DNA from 3 places in the Desertibacillus haloalkaliphilus genome. Region 2 is predicted to be linked to each of the others. Evidence: riboswitches for the same ligand, from Rfam matches in the RefSeq annotation. Region 2 holds a riboswitch; each other region holds the start of a gene.
The links. Region 2 has a riboswitch for cyclic di-GMP ahead of KH400_RS07425 (methyl-accepting chemotaxis protein). Riboswitches for the same ligand answer to the same signal wherever they lie in the genome.
Positions count from the first base shown of each region.

Region 1: it holds a riboswitch for cyclic di-GMP, as region 2 does, so the genes downstream of both, KH400_RS06715 (response regulator transcription factor) here and KH400_RS07425 (methyl-accepting chemotaxis protein) in region 2, are expected to answer to the same signal.
Region 3: it holds a riboswitch for cyclic di-GMP, as region 2 does, so the genes downstream of both, KH400_RS04875 (Ig-like domain-containing domain) here and KH400_RS07425 (methyl-accepting chemotaxis protein) in region 2, are expected to answer to the same signal.

Region 1 covers NZ_JAHPIV010000005.1:20,269-23,449, reverse strand. The annotation lists gene KH400_RS06720 (methyl-accepting chemotaxis protein) at 1-516, opposite strand, end outside; gene KH400_RS06715 (response regulator transcription factor) at 587-1,237, opposite strand; cyclic di-GMP riboswitch class I at 1,397-1,483, opposite strand; gene KH400_RS06710 (sensor domain-containing diguanylate cyclase) at 1,585-2,796, opposite strand; gene KH400_RS06705 (PilZ domain-containing protein) at 2,860-3,181, opposite strand, start outside.
Region 2 covers NZ_JAHPIV010000005.1:188,591-191,771, forward strand. The annotation lists gene hpaB (4-hydroxyphenylacetate 3-monooxygenase, oxygenase component) at 1-831, opposite strand, end outside; cyclic di-GMP riboswitch class I at 1,066-1,149, shown strand; gene KH400_RS07425 (methyl-accepting chemotaxis protein) at 1,564-3,181, shown strand, end outside.
Region 3 covers NZ_JAHPIV010000003.1:187,844-191,024, forward strand. The annotation lists gene KH400_RS04865 (transposase) at 10-555, shown strand; gene fabZ (3-hydroxyacyl-ACP dehydratase FabZ) at 738-1,160, shown strand; cyclic di-GMP riboswitch class I at 1,380-1,474, shown strand; gene KH400_RS04875 (Ig-like domain-containing domain) at 1,493-2,644, shown strand; gene KH400_RS04880 (putative bifunctional diguanylate cyclase/phosphodiesterase) at 3,055-3,181, shown strand, end outside.

The DNA of each region.
Region 1 (3,181 bases), 170 kb from region 2:
AGGTCTTTCTGTTATAGGTGAATACATATATTCACTAGCCGATACACCAGGATTTTCAAGCTGCTCATAATAATAAGCTTCTAGTTGTCTGTCAAAGACGTGCCCCACTGATACTTGTCCTACCCCATCTACCAAGACTTGATTATCGTAAGAATAGAACATATTTTCATATAAACCATCGGATGTAGCCACTCGTTCTTCCAAGCTTTTGGCAATGGCACTTAATTGTACTTGATTCACTTCATTGGTTTCAGCTAGTTCATTAAAAAAATCAGTCACATATAGGTCATTAATAATTGAATGAGAAATGTCAAACTGTGAATGAAAGACAGAATCCACTTGCTTGTTCTTTTCCACTGCAAGATGAGTTAATGAACGACTTGCTTCATTTTCCAATGCATTAGAAGTTGCATACAACGTATACACGATGTTGATAACCATGGGCATCAACATACAAATAATAAAAACAGAAAATATTTTAAGAAATAGACGATTTTTAAAAATCCTTTGCTTCATATTAGACTCCTTAAAGTAATATTTCATTCCCCTAGATTCAGAGCGAAACATTGTGAATTATCTCCTCTCATCAGCTTAATGACACCCACCCATTCTTAATCGCTGTAACAGCTGCTGATGTACGATCAGGGACATTTAACTTTTTTAATATAATGTTTATATAATTGCTTACCGTATATGGACTAAGATAAATAGAGTTGCCAATTTCCTTATTTGTCAAACCAAATGATAGTAATTCTAAGATTTCTATTTCCCGCTCTGTTAGTAATTCACAAGAGAATTGTGAATTATTACTCATGGATTTAGGAATTAGGAGTTTTTGGTATTCACTTATGACAACTCGAGTGGCTTCAGCATCTAAATATGAATACCCGTTACGAATAGCTTCTACAAGTTTTGATAATGACTGGCTGTTATAGGACTTCAATGGAAACAATCCTGTAGCACCATATTTTAAAAAGCGTTTTATATCATAATCAGTTGACTTTGTTACTACAATATATTTTTGTGATGTTGGATTCTCTTGGTTCATTTCTTTAAGAAGATTTAAAGATTGTGATCCTTCACAATCACTATCAATAACAAATATGTCCGCTCTAATATTCCCTACGAAATTTTTTGTTTTTATTTGTTCTAATATCCAATCACTTCCCAAAGCATTCTCAATTAATGTAAATAGTGAATCAGAATCCGAAATAATCGTTATCTTTTTTTGTTCCATCAATAACCCGCCCTTATAGTTACTATTCATTCTTTCTAATAATTTTTTAAAATCCTATCAACACATTATAATTAAAAGAACAGATATTTTTTAATATTCCGTCGTTTTTATAAAAAAAGTGACCCCAAGAAACTAGGCTCACTTGTACTTCTAGTATTCTTTGGCAACCCGGCTACCATAGCATAATTGTGCTTTAGGCCCGCAGCTTTGCGCCCTTATCTTTCGATAAGTTTGCCTTTATCAAGTTAAATTTTAAAACTGCTGTGTTTGAAACGATATAAATACTACTAATATGGAACTTTTTTATTAATTAGCGGTGGTAGCATATAACCATTCTTTGCGAAAGGTCATTTAAATATTTTAGAGTTTTGTATCGTGTTCATTAATTTTTCTAATAGTCCAATGTTATTTGACTTTACTTCATGTAAATCATGTGTATAGATTTTATAATTATTTTTTCCTGTACTTTTTGCGAAATACATTGCTTTGTCAGCGTGATCAATCAATGTTTCTTTATCTTCTCCATCATCTGGATACATGCTGATCCCAATACTTACAGAAATATTCACTTCGTTTTCATCGATTGTATAGGGAAGTGCTACGCTATTGAATAAACGGCTTGAAATGACTTCTATTTGATCCTTCGTTGTTTCTTCAAAAACAACGATAAATTCATCTCCACCAATTCGAGCAATAAGATCTTCTTCTCTAATACAATCATTTATACGATTTACTACTGCCTTAAGCAATTTATCCCCAACTTCGTGTCCCATCGTATCATTGACAATTTTAAAATCATCAAGGTCAATAAACATAAGTGAAAAATTATGTTTACTACGCTTCGCACGAGCTAACGCCTTCCTAATGTAACTATATAAATATTTTCGATTTGGCAAATCGGTTAGCTCATCATAATATGCCATTTGTTTTAGTTTATTTTCTAATTCTTTTCGATCTGTAATATCCATGAATTGACCATTAATTTTTGTCAGAATCCCATCCTTGTTTAAGGTTGGTGAAGATATTTTAATTAACCACCTTTGTCCTAATTCAGGATGAAGAATGCGATACTCGACTCTCACCGTTTCTCCTGTCAGCAATTGTTTTTCGGCCTCTTCAACTTTCGTAACATCCTCCTCATGAACCATTTCCTTCCATAATTCATGATGATCTTTAAATGCATCTTGTGAATATCCGTATACTTCGTTAATACCTGCAGAATAATAGATATCTTGATTTGAAAGATCAAAACTATAGATTGCCCCATCAAGGGAATTAAATAGATTTTCGTACTCCTCTTTTTTATTGCTAACTACCATTAGCCGATCTTTTATCTGTTCTTTTTCATGTAACAATTGATTATAACTTTCATATTTTTGTTCATATTTACCGCCTAGTCTCCACACACTGTAGCTAATAAATAATATCCCCGATAAACGCAACCACATTTCTACGCTAAAACCACTTTTGGTATGTTGATAAATATCTATAGCCGCTATTACTAAAATAACAACAAGGACTAACCATCTTTTTTTGTGAACGTTAACCTCATTCTTCATTCTATAGTCTCCTCATAAACCTATTGAGCTAACTGATAAACGATCAGTCATTATTACAAACACTTAATCGTTTTCCTGTCGGATATATTCTTTTAGCCCATTTATCATATCTTCACTCTCACCAATGTCCGTAGACAAATCGATGCCGTAATAATATTCATTCATATTCGCTACCTTTTGCCAAACTACTCTTCCCCGTACAACCCAATCTGAAAGCATAGTAAAATACACTTCGACATCTATTTCATTACGTGTTACCTGTAAATCTAACATTGACATTAATTTCAACCCAGATGGACTAATATCTTGTATTTTCCCTTGACCTTGATTACTTTCGATCTCCTCTCCATTAATTTTTATAATGTTGAATGTACATGTTAATGGA
Region 2 (3,181 bases):
CTTAACATTGTCATAAAAGAAGACGCGATCCCAAGGAACGACTACATGATCAAAGACAAGGATTGTATCCATTTCCTCATATTTAGAACTGAGTGGATGGTTAAAAGAAGAATCGCCACCAACGAAAGATTCTCTACATATAAATTTTAAACCTTTTGTATTCGAAGGAATGGAAAAGGCAAATGCTTCATCTGCCTCAAAGAATAGCTTTGGTGCACTAAAAACAAGCACTTCATCAGTTAAGCCCCCTTGTGTAGCGAGGAGACGTGCCCCTTTAATGATTAATCCGTCGTTATTTTTGTCAACGACTTTGGCGGAGGTTGGTTCTTGAGAAGATTCAATATAGGCCTGGGAACGATTAACTTGTGGAGTAATGAATGTATGTGTGAATGAAAGGTCCTCTTCTCTAGCTAATTCATAAAGGGAAAGGATGTTTTCCGGGAAGCAATTCTCTCGACTTTCTAAAAGAGGCGTTGACGAGGCAAAGCTCATAAGCACTGTATTCATATAGTCGGGGGATCTTCCCATCATACCGCCTGTATGTCTTGCCCAATGTTCCATCATTTTACGCCTTTTCAGTAGATCTTCCTTCGATTTTGGTTGTAAGAAAGAAAGTCCAATAGGGTCATTCGTTTTTGGTGATAAAAAGGTCATCTCGTCTTTTATGTTGGTTTTCGTTTGGAGGTCATAAAGGGATGCTTTTGTATGAAGCAATCCACTAAAGGCGGGGTGTTCAGAGATCTTTCCTTTTACGCGTTCTCCATCTAACCAAATTTCGGGATTTAGCTGATTTAAGCGGTTGATATAATCCTTACCGTTAATAACTCCCATCGTACCACTCCCTAAGCACAATAAAAATTCAAGAAGTTCGTAGAGTATCGCTGTTATTTTATGAGGTTATAGGTTCGTCCGGTTCCATATTTTTATCTACGAAAATAACTTCCCTTTTTGTCGAAATAGTATTATTATTAGGGAGTAGTACTAATGTAGTATGTATATGAAAATCGGGTCGATCGCAAAGTAGATCTATGTTCCCTTACATTTATTCAACCGGTTATTTAATGTCATCGATAATGGCAAACCTAGCGAAAGTTAGGGGCGCAAAGCCACGGGCCTAAAGTTGCTTACTATGGTCGCCGGGTTACCGAAAGAATTGGAATGCAAGTAAGAGGATTATTATTACATTCATTACGTGATCGTTATGGCTATAGTCGAGTTACTTTAACAGCTATCTTTCTTTTAGAGGGACTTTGTCATGATCGTGAAGTAATCTTTTGTATAAATAAATCTTTACCCGTCCACCTTTCTTTTGGTGGGCTTTTTTATGTGTCTAGCTCAGGCGCCATCGGCCCGAGGTCACTTCGGTCAGTCAAGAAGAAGCAAAGAAACGCTTCTGCTTGCCAGCCCTGCAGTGCTGGTCGCCGATAAGCGGGTGTCTTGCGCCTTTCGGAATTATATAGAAAAAATCGATGCCAGCATGGTGGTAAGTAGATAATAAATGAACTGTAAGATGTAAGTTTTAGTGATCGAGTTTTAAGGAATTCATTGAAAGGAGTGATAGGTATGAAAAGTCTAAAGTTGAAAATCTTAGGTGGTTTTGGTTTAGTACTTTTAACTGTATTGATTATGGCAATATTCGGCTATGTTGGGATGTCGAACTATACCGATGATGTTAGACAAATGGTAGAAGAGGAATATGAGTTATTAAAAGCAGCCGAAGAAATGAAACATAACGTTACATACCGTGTTGTAACAGCACGTGGATATATTTTATATGGAGATCCTACACTGGTTGAGGAATTTGAGGAACTGACAGAGTATTCAATTGCTACTCAAGAAATGTTAATAGAAACCTTAGGAAATGATCCTGAATATGCCGATGCGATTGCAACTGCCGATGAAAGAACGGCAAGGTGGAGAACGTTAATAACAGATGAAGTCGTTCCTACCTTTGATGATCACGACGGGGTTTATGGAAACGGGAACCCAGATCAATACTCGCATACATTTAAAAGACCATCATTTGAAGAAACTATCGATATTATGGAAGAGTTCTGCACGATTTATGCTATTGAAGCTATTGAAGCCTGGCAAGAAATATTTGATTTGCAAGATGCTAAAATTGTAGAGCTTGAAAAAGAGTTAATCGATAGTGGACAACTGTTACAGTGGATATTTATTGCTATTTCAGGGGCCGCGATTCTTATTGCTGTAACGGCAGCGTTAATTATTTCGAACATGATTGTTAGACCTATCTCCTCGGCTGCAACACGTTTAGAGGATGTTGCTAATGGGAATTTGACTGGCGAACCATTAGCTGTTCAATCTAAAGATGAAGTTGGAAGGCTAACAGAAAGTTTAAATCAAATGGTAGAAAATTTAAGAGGACTCGTGGGTGAAGTTGAAAGTTCGTCTAGAACTCTCGCCGCCTCCTCAGACCATATGGCTGCTTCGAGTGATGAGATTACCAATGCAATACATAGTATTTCTGGAAATGCTCAGGTCGTGGCAAAGGATGCTGAAAAAGGAAATGCGACAATGTTGGAAGTATCAGAAACATTACTAGAGCTGTCATCATTGATTCAAATTGCTAAAGAAAAATCATTTTCCTCTGCTGATAATTCTAAGATTACTTATAAAACAGCAGAACGTGGTAAAGAGACTGTTCGAGAAGCTGTTGAATGTATGGAAAATATCAAAATATCAACCGATGAAACTGAGCAGTTTATTGAAACATTAAATGAATTCACAAAAGAGATTAAAACGATTACAGAGATGATAACTAATATTTCGCAACAAACGAACTTACTATCACTTAATGCTTCTATTGAAGCAGCTCGCGCTGGGGAAGCAGGGAAAGGCTTTGCCGTTGTTGCTGACGAAGTGCAGAAGTTAGCTGAACAGTCTAGTAAAGGGGCAACAAAAGTTGCGGACTTGATTTCACAAATTTCTAACAGTACAGATGATGCAGTTCGAGCAATTAAAGATAGTAAATCACAAGTTGATCGAGGTACTTCAATTGTAGGTGAATGTGGGGATTCATTAGAAGAAATACTTCAAGCGGTAAGGAAAACTGTGAATGATATCGAAAGTATTTCGGAAGTTGCAAGTGAAGAAATTGCTTCTTCTGAAAAAATCGTTGAACTCATTGATAGCCTAGCAACTGGTATAGAAAATACTT
Region 3 (3,181 bases), on a different contig from region 2:
AGTGATAACATGCCTCGCAAATCACGCGTTTGGTACCCAGGTGCAATTTATCACATAACGAGCCGTGGGAACCGGAAAATGCCACTTTTTTATGATGAGCAAGACCACTTAACTTACTTGCAGCTCCTAGATACCACACGTCAAAGATTCCCCTTTTATCTCCATGCTTATTGTCTAATGACAAACCACGTTCATCTTCAGTTAGAAACGATCCAAACCGATACTCGCTATATCATTCAATACCTAAACTCATCATATGCAACCTACTTCAACCGTCGACACCGCTATGTTGGCCACGTCTTTCAAGGCAGGTACGGTGCTGAGATCATTCAATCCATAGACTATGAATTGGATGCGAGTAAATATATTCACCTTAATCCATATGTCGCAAATATGGTAGAACGCCCCGGAGATTACCCATGGAGTAGTTACAAAGCCTACCTCTATAATATGAAGATGCCTCTCCTACACACCGACCGCATTCTCTCCTACTTCCCATCACCACAATCACTCAATTATCGACGTTTTGTTGAAAGGTCCCTTGCGGGGGTCTGACCCCGCAAAAAGACATTAACCCAATAATTGTACCTCTCCAAAAGACAGAAACCTATACACGTCTCAATTGAAGGTGTCTTGACATTGTCGTTATGCTATAATGGGTAGACAATCTTATCCATATGAGGGAATGAAAAAGGGACTACATAAAGTAAAGGTCTATAAAGGAGGAGCAGTTTACTATGCTTACAATTGAAGAAATTAAAGAGATTATTCCGCATAGGTACCCATTTTTATTAATTGACCGTATTGAAGAGGTTGAAGAAGGGAAACGTGCAGTTGGTATTAAGAACGTAACAGCAAATGAAGATTTCTTTAATGGTCACTTCCCAGAGTACCCGGTCATGCCTGGTGTCCTTATTGTTGAAGCGTTAGCACAAGTAGGTGCAGTGGCGATCTTGAAGAAGGAAGAAAACCGCGGAAGAATCGCATTGTTTGGCGGAATTGATAAATGCCGCTTCAAAGAAGAAGTGAAACCAGGTGATCAGCTGCGATTAGAAGTAGAGATTGTCCGTTTGCGTGGACCAGTTGGTAAAGGGAAAGCAACGGCAACGGTCAATGGTAAAGTAGCAGTAGAAACAGAAATGACATTTGCATTGAAATAGGGGTCAGACCCCGCACAAAGGTAGTGCAAAAAGCCAGGGGTCTGACCCCGTTCAAAAAGGCGATCTCAAGCGTGAGGTGGCCTTTTTTTGCTGCGTAAATAAAAGGGGTCTGACCCCAAAAAAATATCCAGTAATTTGGGGAAATAATAGGGATAGTAGACTAGTATATGAAAGGTATAAAGGAACCATATTCCTTTATAAACCTCGGTGGTAAACTAGTACTAATAAAGGTACAATTTGGAGAAATTCTTATGTCACAAAGCTATAGGGGCTAAGGGTAACATGGTGCTTATCTATGCTAGCCAGCTGCCATTACAGAGGAGGGATTGGTAATGAAGAAGTTTATGTCGAAAACAATAGTCACTGCAGTAGCATTAAGTTTAGTGCTATCAGCTCCGTTACATGCTGCAGCAAACAATGGAAAAGGAAATCCAGGTCATAGCGGAAATAACGGAAACAATGGAAAGGGTCAGCCTAAACAAGAACGAGTACTTCCTAACCAAGAGAAAAAGGAAGAGAGAGGACCTAAACAACAATCAGATAAACATATTGCGAAAATCGATGATCGGTTGGACCGTATCGAAAGTGATATTTATAGTGTACGTACAGATATAGCTAGTTATTTTGATATTACTTTTGATAATGAACAACAAAACAATGATGAAACTGTGGAAGTAAGTGAAGAAGAAGAACGAGAGGGTGCTGAAGAGGCCCACTCAAATGAAATAGAATCAGACGAAACAAAGTCGGCTGGAGAAGAATCTACTACCGAAAATGACGCCGAAGTGGTAGCGCAAGCGAAGGTAGAAGAATCTGATGAAGACTCTAGTCACGAAGAGGCAACTGAAGAAGATGTTAATGAGAACGCGGCTTCCGAAGATGAAAATAATCAAAATGACGAAGAAGCAAGCGATGAAGAAGGTATGGTTGATGAGTTAGAAGAGGAGTTACAAGAATTAGAAAACCAGCGTCATCATAGCTTTGCTGGTAAATTAAATGCGCAATTAAATAAATTAAATGCTGTCGAAAACCGATTAGGGAAAGGCTCCCTTAAGAGCAGTGAAGCTACCGAAGAAGTAGCTGAAAGAGTGGAACAGCTGCGGGAATTAGCAGAGGGCACACTTTCTACGTTAAGAGAAAAGCAAAGTTCATTAGTTGACCGTATCGTTAACGATGAAAACAATAAGGAATTCGAACAAGAAGATGTATCTCCGGTATCTGCTGATAAAACGTGGTCGATTCAGTTTAGTACTAAGCTTAATGCATCAACCGTAAACAGTGAAAACTTTATTGTGTCGAACTCTGAGGAAGAAATAATTGAAGTTGATATTACTTATAATGAAGCAACGGGTACCGTAACTATTGAGCCTGTCGAAACGTTCGTCACAGGTGAAGCATATATGTTGTTCATTAGTAGTGATGTTACATCTGAAGAAGGACAAAAGTTAGTGGAGTCAATTACAATGAGCTTCTCAATCGAATAAAGGGGTCTGACCCCTCTCAAAAAGGCGATCTCAAGCGTGAGGTGGCCTTTTTTGCTGCGCAAATGTAAAGGGGTCTGACCCCTGCCCTCCCATCAGACTATTGTCGTGGTTTACAGATTGCTTTATAGTAGTAATATAGAGAAAAATCCTAATTTATACATTATTTTCAACTCTAATCACTATGTATATATTACAAAAGTCGCAGATATCTAATCCTAATCACGAACTTATTTACATTTATTACCACATAGTTTCATATCAACACTATATAAATATAATATTCATCCTATCTAGTTTTACCACTTGATTCACCGGGAAAAATCGTACCAAGTTGAACTACAAAAATGGGGAATTTTTAATAATGGGGGAGGGAAGGCATCGCTCGTGCCAACGAGGGTTTGCTGTATAACATGAGAGATAATTTTGAACGCTTTGCTGGTGATTATGAAAATGTCTGGAAGTTATTCAATCACATGAATGATGGTCTAATTATTACCGATTACCAAAAGAGGATTATTGCGATTAACCCAGCGTATG